Linked DNA regions of Aquitalea magnusonii. The protein of the gene in region 1 interacts with the protein of each later gene in a pairwise test. Links are inferred from orthologs where the notes say so. Each region holds a gene or a part of one and is shown on either strand. Other genes may lie near its edges. The genes, in order: dnaB and DLM_RS17210.

Region 1 (6,879 bases):
CGCTTCCACGAGGAACCACAAGTGCTGCACTACGGTCGTCCAGGCACTGGCCTGAAGCTGGAAGCCGGCATGATCTTCACCATCGAACCGATGATCAACCAAGGCAAACGCCATCTGCGCATGATGGGCGATGGCTGGACAGTCGCCACCAAGGACCGCAGCCTGTCGGCACAGTGGGAGCACACCATTCTGGTTACCGAAACCGGCTACGAAGTACTCACTCAGTCGGCCGGCACCCCCGCAAAGCCAAGCCGCTAACTGGCAACACCTGCAAACACCGCATCAATGCATACCACACCCGCTACCAGCGGGTGTTTTTGCATGTAAAAACTGGTTAATACGCATCGACAGCGCTATAGTCAAACACATGATCTGACAGCATAAAGTGAGCATTGCATGCTTGGCATCAACAGCAACCTTGGCGCCCTGAATGCCCAGACCCAACTGGACAAGTCGCGCAAGAATACCGAGCAGACTCTGGCCCAACTGGCATCCGGCAGCCAGTTGAACAGCGCTGCGGTCAATGCAGCCAATACCGCCTTGTCGCAATCCCTGGAGGCGCAGATTCGTGGCGACAATCAGGCCAGCAGTAACGCACTGGATGGGATTTCACTGGTTCAGACCGCCGATGGTGCCTTGTCGCAATTACAAAGCAATAGCCAGCAGATTCAGGAGCTGGCGATACAGGCTGGCAATGCAGCACTTAGCAGCAGCAACCGCCAAGCTTTGCAACAACAGGTGGATCAGCTCACCCAAAGCAACTCGGCCATCATTCAAAGCACCCAATACAATGGCACGGCATTGCTGAGTAGCAATAACAGCCTGCAGTTCCAGGTTGGTCCGGATGGAAACAACAGCAATCAGATCAATGTCAGCACCAGCAATCTGTCAGCGTCCCCATCCAGTGGCGGCCTCAACAGCTACAATGCCAATCTGTCAGCCACCGGCACCATCGATATATCCAGCCCGGCAAATGCCATTGCCGCACAGTCCAAGATTGAGTCCGACCTGAACACCATTGCCAGCTCACGCACCCAGATGGGGACAGCCAGCAATCAGTTTTCCACGGCCATCAGTAATTTGCAGAATGCCTCGCTCAATGCACAGGCCGCCAACAGTCGCATCAGTGACACCGACTTTGCCGCAGCAACTGCGCAATTGGTGCAGCAGCAAATCCTTAGCCAATCCGCCATCGCCGTGCAGGCGCAAGCCAATCTTTCGCAACGCAGCACACTCAGCCTGCTTGGCTAGGACAGAGGCAACTTTCCGTCGTTCAGACACTCCAACTCCAATACTTCATTTACCACCATGCGCACAGGCATTGAAAATGCCTGTGTTTTTTATTGCGAGAAGGAGTCAACCATGCCCAGCCAACCATCCATCATTGTTTCCAGTCTTGATTACGAAAGGCTGGCAGCCTGGATGGAGCGTACGCCAGCACAGGACAAGACAACGCTGGCAGCGCTGGAAGCCGAGCTGGAACGTGCCGAAGTGGTAGAGCCGGAAGACATTCCGGCCGGCATCATCACCATGAACAGTACGGCGCGCGTGCGTATCGAACAAAGTGGCGAAGAAAAACTGCTGACACTGGTCTACCCTAATCAGGCGGATGGCACTGCAGGGCATGTTTCTGTTCTGGCCCCAGTTGGCGCAGCACTGCTAGGCCTGGCCGAAGGCCAGTCGATTGATTGGCCCACGCTGGCAGGTCAAACCCGACTCACCGTGCTGGAAGTCACCTACCAGCCTGAAGCGGCAGGCGATCTGCACCGCTAATTAAAAATAGCCAGTCAACAGACTGGCTATTTTCATATTGGCAACAGCGGCTTACCAACAGCGCTGAATCATTTGCCCCAGTTTGATCAGCTTGCCATGGAAGAAATGCCCCGCCCCAGGGAATACCAGGACAGGCAAGTCCTGCGGGCGCGCCCAATCCAACACCGCAGACAGTGGAATCACCTCGTCTTCCTCTCCGTGGATCACCAGCGTATTTGCCGGCACTGGCGGTGTGGGGATTTCATACTTGCCAACCGCCACGCCCATCAGCAACAACTTGTCAGCCTCAATCACGGCACGGGTACGCGCTGCCACAAAACCACCAAACGAAAACCCTGCCAGTGCCAGCGGCAACTGGCCATGCACGGTGCGGGCATGCTCGACCACGGCAATGACATCCTCCACCTCGCCAACCCCATGGTCATGCTGACCACCACTCTCCCCCACCCCGCGCAGGTTAGGACAGTAGCAGGCATAACCCAACTGTGACAGCGCCTTGGCGGCTGTCTGCACCACCTTATTGGTATTGGTGCCCCCCTGCAGCGGGTTGGGATGGCAAATGACGGCAATTCCCTGCGGCTCGCCTTGCGGCAATACCACGATGGTCTCCAACTCGCCTACCGGGCCGGGAATCACACACTTGTTCAGGGCTTTCAACATCAGATCTTCAACCTTTCAACAATACGCCCAGCCACTACGTGCTCATCGATGATTTCGTCGATGTCTTCGCGGTCGATAAAGGTGTACCAGGTCTCTTGCGGATACACCACCATCACCGGACCATCATCACAACGCCCCAGACAACCAGCCTTGTTGATGCGGACCTTGCCTTCCCCCGCCAGCCCCAATGCCTTGACCCGGTCCTTCATATAGCCCAGCAGTTCGCTGGAACCGTGGTTATTGCAGCAATCTTCTCCGGCAGCACGCTGGTTGCAGCAGATAAATACATGTTGGTCGAAAAAGCTCATGAACTACCTTTCCTGTAGGAATGCACACCCTGACTCTTGCTAACCGACAGGCTTAGCCGTCGCTGTCCGCCCAACCGCTGATACCCAGCGTGGCGGCATTCTCAAACTTGGCATGCTTGCCGACAAATGCCAGCCGCACCGCACCGGTAGGGCCGTTACGATGCTTGCCGATGATGGCCTCGGCCATACCCTTCACTTCCGCGTTTTCCGGGTTGTAGTACTCTTCGCGATACATGAAGATGATGATATCGGCATCCTGTTCGATTGCGCCGGATTCCCGCAAGTCAGACATCATCGGGCGCTTATTGGGACGCTGCTCCACCGCACGCGATAGCTGCGACAGCGCAATCACCGGCACCTGCAACTCCTTGGCCAGGCCTTTCAGGCCACGCGAAATTTCACCCAGTTCGGCGGTGCGGTTATCCCCACGCCCCGAACCCGACATCAGCTGCAAATAGTCGATCACGATCAAGCCAAGCTTGCCGCCATGCTGGCGTGCCAGACGGCGGGCACGGGCACGTAGTTCCAGAGCGGTGAGTGCCGGGGTTTCGTCAATATACATCGGCGCTTCAGACAGCTTGCCAATGGCGTAGGTGAGTTTTTGCCAGTCCTCGTCACCCAGCTTGCCGGTACGCAACACATGCTGATCCAGCCGTCCAACCGAGCCGAGCATCCGCATCACCAACTGTGCCCCGCCCATTTCCATGGAGAACACGGCCACCGGCAAATGTGCCTCCACCGCCACATGCTCGGCAATATTCATCGAGAAAGCGGTTTTACCCATGGACGGACGCCCGGCAACGATGACCAAATCCCCCGGCTGCAGGCCGGATGTCTTGGCATCCAGATCGATAAAGCCAGTGGGAATACCAGTGACTTCGTCCGGATTATCCCGGCTGTACAGCATGTCAATCCGCTCGACCACCTCTTTGAGCAAGCCCGGCATTTCCAGAAAACCCTGCTTGGACTTGGCAGTGGATTCGGCAATCTGGAACACCTTGCCTTCAGCCTCGTCCAGCAACTGGGCAGCATCGCGTCCTTGTGGCGTGTATGCCGATTCGGCAATCTCCGCCCCAACCACCGCCAACTGACGCATGATGGAACGTTCGCGCACGATTTCCGCATAGCGACGGATATTGGCGGCCGACGGCGTGTTCTGCGCCAGCGTTGCCAGGTAAGACAGACCGCCCACATCTGCCAGCTCGGCGTTCTTGTCCAGCACCTCGGATACCGTGACAACATCGGCAGGACGCCCCAGCTCGATCAAGCGCGCTATGTGCTTGAAAATGAGTTTGTGGTCGTGACGATAGAAGTCGGCCTCGGAGACAACGTCGGCAATCTTGTCGAAAGCGCCATTATCCAGCATCAAACCGCCAAGGACCGACTGCTCGGCCTCGGTCGAATGTGGCGGTGTGCGCAGGGATGCCATGGCACCATCAAAATTTTCGTACTGTTCGGTCATGGAGACTCAATGAAATGTGCAACAGGCAACAGCATGGGATAAGACGGCAATTCTAGCAGTTTTTGCCGGCCACATAGCCGGATGACCACGCCCACTGAAAGTTGTAACCACCCAACCAGCCGGTGACATCAACCACTTCGCCGATAAAGAACAAACCCGGAACATCCTTGGCTGCCATGGTTTTGGAAGATAGCGCTTTGGTGGAAACCCCGCCGCGCGTCACCTCAGCCTTCTTGTAACCCTGGGTGCCATTGGGCTTGATGCGCCAATGCTGTACCTGTTCAGCCAGCTGCAAGCGCTTTTTGGGCGACAAATCCTTCAGCCGGACATTGAAACCCAGCCGGCTCAACCACGCCTCGGCAAAACGCTTGGGCCAACCCAGCTCGGCCAGCGCGTTGCTCACCAGTTGTTCACTGCTTTGCCGCTCGTCCAGAAATGCCTGGACGTCACAGTCCGGCAGCAGATTGATCACCACATCCATGCCCGGTTCCCAGTAAGAGGAAATCTGCAGGATGGCCGGACCAGACAAGCCTTTATGGGTAAACAGGATCTGCTCACGAAAACGCCCCTTGCCGGCGCGCACTTCCACATCCAGCGACACCCCGGCCAAGGGAGCAAAAGCCTCGGCATCCGCTACATGGAAAGTCAGCGGCACCAGAGCAGGACTCAGCCCTGTTACCGGCAACCCAAACTGCTCGGCAATACGGTAGCCCAGCGGTGTTGCGCCGATTTGCGGGATGGACAAGCCGCCGGTGGCCACCACAAGGGCCGTTGCACCGAAGACACCCACAGAGGTTTCCACCCAGAACAAACCGGCCTCATCCTTGCGAACAGCACCAATGCTGATACCCATCTGACGGACCACCCCGCCTTTTTGACATTCGGCGTCCAGCATATCGATGACCTGCTGACTGGAGTCATCACAAAACAACTGGCCCAGTTTCTTTTCGTGATAGGCGATGCCATGGCCTTCAATCATGGCTATAAAGTTCTGCGGACCAAACTGTGCCAGTGCCGAACGGCAAAAATGAGAATTTTCTGAAATATAGCGATCTGGTCTGGCATCGATATTGGTGAAATTACAGCGACCACCACCAGAAATTCTGATTTTCTCTGCCAATTTCTCTGCATGGTCAAGCAGCAAAACCTTGCGCCCACGCTGGCCCGCGATGGCTGCACACATCATGCCAGCCGCCCCGGCACCCAGCACCACGACATCGTATGACTTATTCATTTTCTTACTTTACTTATTTAGTCAACTATTGGCGATCAACAGTTGAATCCAGTACACTTGCTGTTACAGTAATCCGCTAGATACGGCTTTCGCAATTTCGCAAGCCCAATTCTCAACAAGGAGAGCATGATGGAACACAAACTGCCGGAACTGCCTTACGCACTGGATGCGCTGGCCCCCCACATCTCCAAGGAAACCCTGGAATTCCACTACGGCAAGCATCATCAGACCTACATCACCAACCTCAACAACCTGATCAAGGGCACCGAGTTTGAAAATGCCTCGCTGGAAGAAATCGTCAAGAAATCTTCCGGTGGCATCTTCAATAATGCCGCTCAGGTATGGAACCACACTTTCTACTGGTTTGGCCTGGCACCGAATGCGGGTGGCGAACCGACCGGCGCACTGGCTGATGCCATCAACGCCAAGTGGGGCTCCTTCGAAGAGTTCAAAAAAGCCTTTACCCAGACTGCCGTTGGCACCTTCGGCTCCGGCTGGGCTTGGCTGGTAAAGAACAGCGATGGCTCGTTGGACCTGGTATCCACCAGCAATGCCGCCACTCCGCTGACCACCGACAAGACCCCGATCCTGACCTGTGATGTGTGGGAACACGCCTACTACATCGACTACCGCAACAGCCGTCCTAACTATCTGGACAGCTTCTGGAAGCTGGTTAATTGGGATTTTGCTGCCAAGAACTTCGCAGCCTGAGCCATTACCAGACAGCATTAAAGGGCCTTTCGGCCCTTTTTTTATTGCATGGCAATGCAGCAGGCGGCAAGGCCGGTTATGGCCTTGCCTGTCATGCCCTTATTGCTCACTCTGATCGTTAAGCTGCTGCTTGCCCATCTTGACCGGGTATTTCTGCCGCAAGGTTTCCAGATAGCTGCCAAGCTGACTGCGCGCAGTCATCTGCACCATGGCAGCAGCCAACTGTGTACGCTCTTCATCCGTTACTGCAGCACCAGGCGCGACACTGGCGATCTGATAAATGGCGTAGTCACCATTATCATGCTTGCTACCGGCAAATGATGGCAGCGGGCTGCTCTGTGCTGCAAACACCGCACGCACGTCAGCAGCGGCCATGGCTCCAGGATTACGGCGCGATATGGTCAGCGGCTCACTCCACTTCTGCGCATCAATACCCTTGCCTGACTTAAGCTGTGCCAGCAAGGCCTGCCCCTGCTTCTCTGCCAGTTTGGCCCCCTGGGTAGCAATCAGCTCATTCTTGATGCCATCACGCACTTCATCCAGCTTCTGCTGACGCTCTGGCTGATGATCAGCCACACGCACCACCACCAGATTACCGCCACCGATATCCACCGGTTCGCTATTGTGCTTTTTCTTCAGTACATCATCACTGAATGCTGCATCCAGCACCTTGGGATTTGCCAGCACCGGATCCGTGGATTTCTTGTCGCGCGACAACCAGTCAGAATGCT
Region 2 (7,011 bases), 2.5 Mb from region 1 along the record:
CAAAAATATCCGGCGCGCGTTGCGGCTCACGCTTGAGCAAATCCTCCACCAGCGGCTGGCTTTCTGCCAACTTGCCAGAGCGCAGCATGGTGATGAATAGCTGTTCGCGCGGGATCTGCGAGCTAGGGTCGAGTTCCATCCACAGCGACAGCGCATCAGCCGCATCCTTGAGCTGGCCGGAGAACAGGGCAAACTCGGCGGCGCGCTGTGCCAGACGCGGGTCGCGCGTTTGCTTGGCCAGATCCAGATAAGTGGCAGCAGACGAACCGGCTGCACCGCGCTGGGCGGCAATTTCGCTGGCCAGCACGCCGTAGACGATTTGCGGCGTCAGCTCCAGCCGGGGCAGATTGGCATTGCTCTCGGCCACGGCGGCGGTTTCATCATCAGCGGTTTGCTCGGTACTGGAGGCCGGCTGCTTGGCAAGCAAGGGGGACTTCATGCTGGTGCAGGCTGACAGCAGCAGCACCAGCAACAGGGAAAAGGATCGATTCAGCGGTTTCATTCGCATGGAGTCTGTGCCGGTTGAACGCGTAGAATAGCACGCTCGGTTATTTGATCTAGTCAATCTTATCCTGAAAGCGAAAGCAGCATGCCCGAACTGCCCGAAGTGGAAACAACCCGGCGCGGTGTTGCGCCTTATCTGGATTGTGCCACCCTGCAAGGTGCCATCGTGCGCGAAGGCCGCCTGCGCTGGCCGGTGCCGCCACAACTGGATGCCACCCTTGCCGGACTGACAGTACGCGCAGTCACGCGCCGTGCCAAGTACCTGCTGGTTCATTTTGATAGCGGAACCCTGCTAATCCACCTGGGCATGTCCGGCAGCTTGCGTTATGTCCCTGCCGATACGCCACCACAAAAACATGATCACATCGACCTGAAACTGGGCAGCCATGTGCTGCGCTACCGCGACCCGCGTCGCTTCGGTGCCATGCTATGGCATGTGGGGCCAGTGGAATTCCACTCGCTGCTGAAAGACCTGGGGCCCGAGCCCTTGTCGGACGCCTTTGACGGTGAAGTCCTGCATGCGGCCATTGCCAAACGCGGCACAGCCATCAAACTGGCCATCATGGACAATCACGTTGTGGTGGGCGTTGGCAACATCTACGCCAATGAATCGCTGTTTCATGCAGGCATCAACCCCAGCCGTGCCGCGCGTGATCTGAGCCTGGCTGACTGCAAACGGCTGGCCAGCGAAATCAAACGGGTACTGAGCCTGGCGATCGAGGCTGGCGGCAGCACACTGCGCGACTTCGTCAACACCGAGGGCAAGTCCGGCTACTTCCAGCAGGACTACTATGTCTACGACCGGCAGGAGCAAGCCTGTCGTATCTGCAGCAGCCCGATACGACAGATACGGCAGGGACAGCGAAGTTCCTACTATTGCCCGCTATGCCAGCCATGCTAGAGTGGCAGATCATTCAACCCGCACATGAAGCACCGCGTACCTTGAAGTCATCCGCCACTACGTCTTTCCTTACCCGCGCCAGCCGTTTGCTGCGCCTGGTGTGCCACATTGCTTTGGGCATTTTCATCGTTGCTACCCGCTACCCGCGCCTGGCCCAGGCCGAGCGTGCGGTGGTGACGCGCCGCTGGTCTGGTCATCTGCTGAAGATTCTCGGCATCACGGTGCGGGTGGAAGGCGTGAATCCCGGTTTTTACCCGCCCAATACCCTTCTGGTGGCCAATCATGTGTCCTGGCTGGACATTTTCGTACTCAGCAGCTGCACGGTGTCGCGCTTTGTTGCCAAACGAGAGATTCGCTCCTGGCCGCTGATAGGCTGGGTGGTGAATGCCGGCGGTACCTTGTTCATCGACCGCAGCAATCGCCGCGATGCCAGCCGGGTCAATCAGCTACTGGCCGATGCCTTGGGCAAGGGCAGTTGCATGGCGGTGTTTCCAGAGGCCACCACCTCGGATGGTAGCGGCATCCTGCCATTCAAGGCATCGCTGTTTGAAGCCGCCCTGCCCTCACGCAGCACGGTGCAGCCGGTGTCCATGCGCTATCAGTTGCCGGATGGCAGCCTGACCACGGCACCGGCCTATGCCGGCGACACCACGTTCTGGCAAAGCATCAAGCTGATTCTGGCGCAACCGGCCATGGAAGTTGCCCTCACTTACGGTCAGCCGCTGAAGGCGGGCGAAGGCGAGCTGACCACGCGCTTCGCCCTGTCGGAACGTGCATTCCGGGAAGTCTGCCTGGGGCTCAGGCTGCCACTTCCCGATACGCCGGACACGGCAGCGAAAACGTCTGCCTGTCCTCCAGTCGAAGTGCAGTGAGGCTGCCGCCCCACAGGCAGCCGCTGTCGAGCGCGAGTACATCCTCGGTCAGATACAAACCCAGTGCCGACCAGTGGCCACAGATGACGGGCGTGTGGCTGCTGCGCCGGCCCTTGGCTTCAAACCAGGGAATCAGATTGTCCGGTGCGCCATCGCGCTCGCCCTTGTAGGCCAGGTCGATTTCACCATCACGGGTGATGAAGCGCATGCGGGTCATGGCATTGACGATGACGCGCAGGCGCTCAGCTCCCTTGAGCTCATCAGACCAACGCGTGGGCTTGTTGCCATACAGCCGTGACAGGAAATCGCGGTAATAAGGCCCGGACAAGCCATCCTCCACCTCTTCGGCCAGACGCAGTGCCTTGTCTAGGCTCCACTCCGGCAACAGGCCGGCATGCACCATGGCATGGCCCTGTTCGGCAATCATCAGGGGCTGGCAGCGTAGCCAGTCCAGCAACACCTTGCCATCCGCCGCATTGAGAATGTCATCTACGGTGTCACTGCGATGCAGCTTGCCAAAACCTTCCGACACCGCCAGCAGGTGCAGGTCGTGATTACCCAGCACAATCTGCACCCGGTCCTGCTGCTGAAACACCCAGCGCAACACCTGCAAGGATTCCGGTCCGCGGTTGACCAGGTCGCCAGTCAGCCACAGTGTGTCTTTACCCGGATTGAAATCGATCTGTCGTAACAGTTGCTGAAATGGGCCGAAACAGCCCTGGATATCGCCGATTGCGTATGTTGCCATCTTCACCTCTGACAATGCGGCAGGCCATGTTTCATCCGGCCGCGGATAGTCTCATGATACCGCATGCTACAATGCACGGCCTTGGTTACCACGATGCTACGCCGCCGGACACCGCCCTGAGTGCCACGACGGACCAGCCTCACCGCCGGAACTTCACCCATGGCCGCACCACAGCTCAACCCACCGCAGCGCGAAGCAATCCATCACCTTGACGGCCCCTTGCTGGTACTGGCCGGGGCCGGCTCCGGCAAAACCCGCGTCATTACCTACAAGATTACCCACCTGATCCGCCACGGCAATATCCCGGCACGGCATATCGCCGCCATCACCTTTACCAACAAGGCCGCGCGCGAAATGCTGGAACGGGTGGGCAAGCTGCTCACCGCCCAGGAAATCCGCGGCATTACCGTGTCCACCTTCCACTCGCTTGGCATGCAGATACTGCGCCAGGAAGCCACCCATCTGGGCTACAAGCCACAGTTTTCCATTCTGGATGCCTTCGATGCCGGCAAGATCATTGCCGACATCCTGAAAAGCACGCACAAGGATGAAGTGCGCAAGGTACAAAGCCAGATTTCGCTGTGGAAAAACGACCTCAAAGGCCCGGACCAGATGCTGGTGGAAGCGCAGGGCGAATGGGAAAGCATCTGCGCGCGCACCTATCTGGCCTATCAGGACACGCTGACGGCGTACCAGGCGGTGGATTTTGATGATCTGATCCGCCTGCCGGTACAACTGTTCAAGACCCACCCGGAAGTGCTGCTCAAATGGCAGGGCAAGCTGCATTACCTGCTGATCGACGAATATCAGGATACCAACACCTGCCAGTACCAGATGGTGAAGCTGCTGGCCGGGGTGCGCGGCCAGTTCACCGCCGTGGGCGATGACGACCAGTCCATCTACGCTTGGCGCGGTGCCAATATGGAAAACCTGCGCCTGCTGCAGCAGGACTACCCGCAGTTGCGCATCATCAAGCTGGAACAGAACTACCGCTCCACCGCGCGCATCCTGCGCGCCGCCAACGCGGTGATTTCTAATAACCCCAAGCTGTTCGAGAAACAGCTATGGAGTGAGCTGGGCCTGGGCGAGCCCATCCACGTGGTGCAATGCAAGGACGAAGAGCACGAGGCCGAACTGGTGGTGCAACGCTTGCTGGCACACAAGTTTGAATACCGTACCGAGTTCAAGGACTACGCCATCCTGTACCGTGGCAACTATCAGGCCCGCATTTTCGAACAGGCACTGCGCAACCAGCGCATTCCCTACCAGATGGCGGGCGGACAGAGCTTCTTCGACAAGCCGGAAATCAAGGACGTGCTGGCCTATCTGCGCCTGCTGACCAACCCGGATGACGACCCGGCCTTCATCCGCGCCGTCACCACGCCCAAACGCGGCGTAGGAGCCGGGACACTGGAAAAACTGGGCGGCTGGGCCGGTCAGTGCGGCAAAAGCCTGTTTGCCAGCGCCTTCGAACCGGGTTTCCGGGTGCAGGTGCAAAATACCCAACTGGAACCGCTCAGCCAGTTCTGCGACTTCATCAACCGCCTGCAATACCGTGTCATCCGTGAACCGGCTGGCGAACTGGCGATGGAACTGGTCAAGGCCATCGGCTATGAAGCCTGGCTGTATGACAGCGAGGACAGCCCGCGCATTGCCGAAACCAAATGGAAAAACGTGCTGGAACTGGTAGCCTGGCTGGCCAAAAAGGGCGAGGCCGATGGCAAGAACCTGATCGAGCTGTCACAGACCATCGCCCTGATCACCATGCTGGAAGGCCGCGACGAAGGCGAAGTGGATGCGGTGAAAATGTCCACCCTGCACGCATCCAAGGGGCTGGAATATCCCTATGTCTTCCTGGTGGGCACCGAGGAAGGCATTCTGCCGCACAGCGAATCGGTGGATAACGGCATGGTGGAAGAAGAACGGCGGCTGATGTATGTGGGCATCACCCGCGCCCAGCGCATGCTCACCCTCTCCTACTGTGTAAAACGCCGCCGTGCGGGCGAGTGGCAATTTGTCGAACCATCACGTTTCATTGCCGAAATCGACGGCAGCGATCTGCGCCATTTCGGTCGGCCCGGTGCCGAACCGGTAGTCAGCAAGAGCGAGGGCAAATCGCGGCTGGCCAGCCTGACGGCCATGCTGGCGGAAAAGACCAAGCCGGCAGATAACTGAGCGGTTCCGGCGATCCAGACATAAAAAAACGCGCTGCAAACAGCGCGTTTTTCATTGGCAGCATGTTCTGCTTATTTGGCGTTATTCACCATGTATTCGACTGCAGCACGGAATTCCGCATCGCTACCACCGAAACCACCCTTGGGCGGCATGGCATTCAGGCCCTTGGTGGCAATCTTCACCACTTCATCCAGACCAACCTTGGTACGCTCGGCCCAGGCAGCCTTGTCGCCAAACTTCGGCGCACCGGCAGCACCACTACCGTGGCAGGCCACGCAGACGCTTTCGTAAATCTTCTTGCCGACCACAGCCGGATCAGCCGCGGCACCAGCAGCAGCGCCACCCACCGGCGGCTCGGTGAACTTACCGCCACCGGCATTGCCCATATAGGCCACCGCGCGTTTTACTTCGTCATCGGTCAAGTCTGCAGCACCACCCTTGGCCGGCATGGCATTAAAGCCTTGCAGCGCATGCTGGGTCAGCACATCCCACCCCTTGGCAATCCGCGCACCCCAGGCTGCTGCATCGCCAAACTTGGGCGAACCGGCCAGGCCCTGACCGTGACAGGAAATACAAATGGCCTTGAATACCTGTTCACCCGTGCGCATGCCCGGAGGCGCATCGCTGACCTTGGCTTCGCCTACCGGTTTCAGACGAGCGGCAACAGCCTCCTTGGTCATGACTTCGGCATCAACGTTGTAACCACCGGTGGCCAGCTTGGCCAGCAACCAGATCGCCACTACCAGACCAACAACGACGCCAACCAGGACCTTGATGATCTGACCGGGAGCCATTCCGTTCTCATTACTCATTCGAGCCTCGCCTGAAAAAAATGACAATTAAGATGGGATGGGATTATACGGTAAGCCGCGAAGCAAGGCAAAAACCATACACTGGACTCGGACATGCCCTTTGCGCTATGATCCGCCCTGCTTTGCAGCAACATCACAGCGCACCCGTAGCTCAGTTGGATAGAGTGTCAGTTTCCGAAGCTGAAGGTCACAGGTTCGATCCCTGTCGGGTGCGCCAATAATATCAAGTACTTATAGTATATTCAGCGTAAGTACTTTCTGAAAATCGCCCACGTCCCCTCTTGCGGGACAACTTGGCGGCGGTTTTTCAGCATCCAGCCCTTCTCCCTGCATACCTTCATTTATCGGCCTATTTGAACAGGCAAGCGTATTTTTTCAACGCACGCCACGCTCGCAGTACTCGTTCCGCGACATCGCCAATATGGAAAAGCGTGGCACAACTGTCACAAGGCAATGCGTCTTGCTGCGCTGATCTGCTACTGGCGTACTCCAACGCCAGGATCGCGCTGACTGATTGGCAGGACTGCCGCTGGTATCGGACGGGGCTGAAGATCGCTCGGCGGCAAGATGCAATAAACGGTTGTTGTCGCAAGCCATTCCTGGGGACTGACGATTCAACTGTGGCATCAAATGCAGCGGGCTTGCACATGAAAACAGCCGGGCTGTCATATGACAAGCCGGCTGTATCTACGCTGGGCCAACGCCGTGAATCAGGACTGGATCTGGCTTTGCAGGTAGTTGGCCAGGCTGACATCCTTGATCAGGCTTAGCTGGGTTTCCAGCCAGTCTATGGTTTCTTCGCAATGCTCCAGCAATTCCTGCAGCAGTTCACGGCTGACGTAATCCTGCTTCTGTTCGCAGTGGGCAATACCGTCCACCAGTTGCGGGCGCTGTATTTCCACTTCGTAACGCAAATCGCTGCGCAGGCATTCTTCCACTGTTTCACCAATGTGCAGCTTGCCCAGATCCTGCAGATTGGGCAGTCCTTCCAGGAAGAGG

The links.
Region 2: the proteins of dnaB (region 1) and DLM_RS17210 interact in binary tests that used the Escherichia coli proteins (3 or more experiments, as listed by UniProt). The link is inferred for Aquitalea magnusonii from one-to-one orthologs.

What each region holds. Positions count from the first base shown.
Region 1 is NZ_AP018823.1:1,130,214-1,137,092, reverse strand. What follows is about bases 1,999-4,866. They hold dnaB (replicative DNA helicase), read right to left. Parts: upstream 4,204-4,866; coding sequence 2,794-4,203; downstream 1,999-2,793. Other genes in these bases: DLM_RS05540 (NAD(P)/FAD-dependent oxidoreductase), read right to left, coding at 4,256-4,866; DLM_RS05550 ((2Fe-2S) ferredoxin domain-containing protein), read right to left, coding at 2,433-2,741; DLM_RS05555 (alpha/beta hydrolase), read right to left, coding at 1,999-2,433. Also shown: map (type I methionyl aminopeptidase), read left to right, coding at 1-258; DLM_RS05565 (flagellin), read left to right, coding at 397-1,251; rnk (nucleoside diphosphate kinase regulator), read left to right, coding at 1,363-1,773; more of DLM_RS05555, read right to left, coding at 1,825-1,998; more of DLM_RS05540, read right to left, coding at 4,867-5,437; sodB (superoxide dismutase [Fe]), read left to right, coding at 5,567-6,148; DLM_RS05530 (SurA N-terminal domain-containing protein), read right to left, coding at 6,248-6,879. UniProt on the Escherichia coli protein: The main replicative DNA helicase, it participates in initiation and elongation during chromosome replication. Travels ahead of the DNA replisome, separating dsDNA into templates for DNA synthesis.
Region 2 is NZ_AP018823.1:3,628,197-3,635,207, forward strand. The notes cover bases 2,693-5,692. They hold DLM_RS17210 (UvrD-helicase domain-containing protein), read left to right. Parts: upstream 2,693-3,184; coding sequence 3,185-5,200; downstream 5,201-5,692. Other genes in these bases: DLM_RS17205 (symmetrical bis(5'-nucleosyl)-tetraphosphatase), read right to left, coding at 2,693-3,025; DLM_RS17215 (c-type cytochrome), read right to left, coding at 5,272-5,692. Outside these bases: DLM_RS17190 (tetratricopeptide repeat protein), read right to left, coding at 1-502; mutM (bifunctional DNA-formamidopyrimidine glycosylase/DNA-(apurinic or apyrimidinic site) lyase), read left to right, coding at 590-1,405; DLM_RS17200 (lysophospholipid acyltransferase family protein), read left to right, coding at 1,399-2,277; more of DLM_RS17205, read right to left, coding at 2,204-2,692; more of DLM_RS17215, read right to left, coding at 5,693-5,994; bfr (bacterioferritin), read right to left, coding at 6,723-7,011. UniProt on the Escherichia coli protein: Rep helicase is a single-stranded (ss)DNA-dependent ATPase involved in DNA replication; it can initiate unwinding at a nick in the DNA. It binds to ssDNA and acts in a progressive fashion along the DNA in the 3' to 5' direction.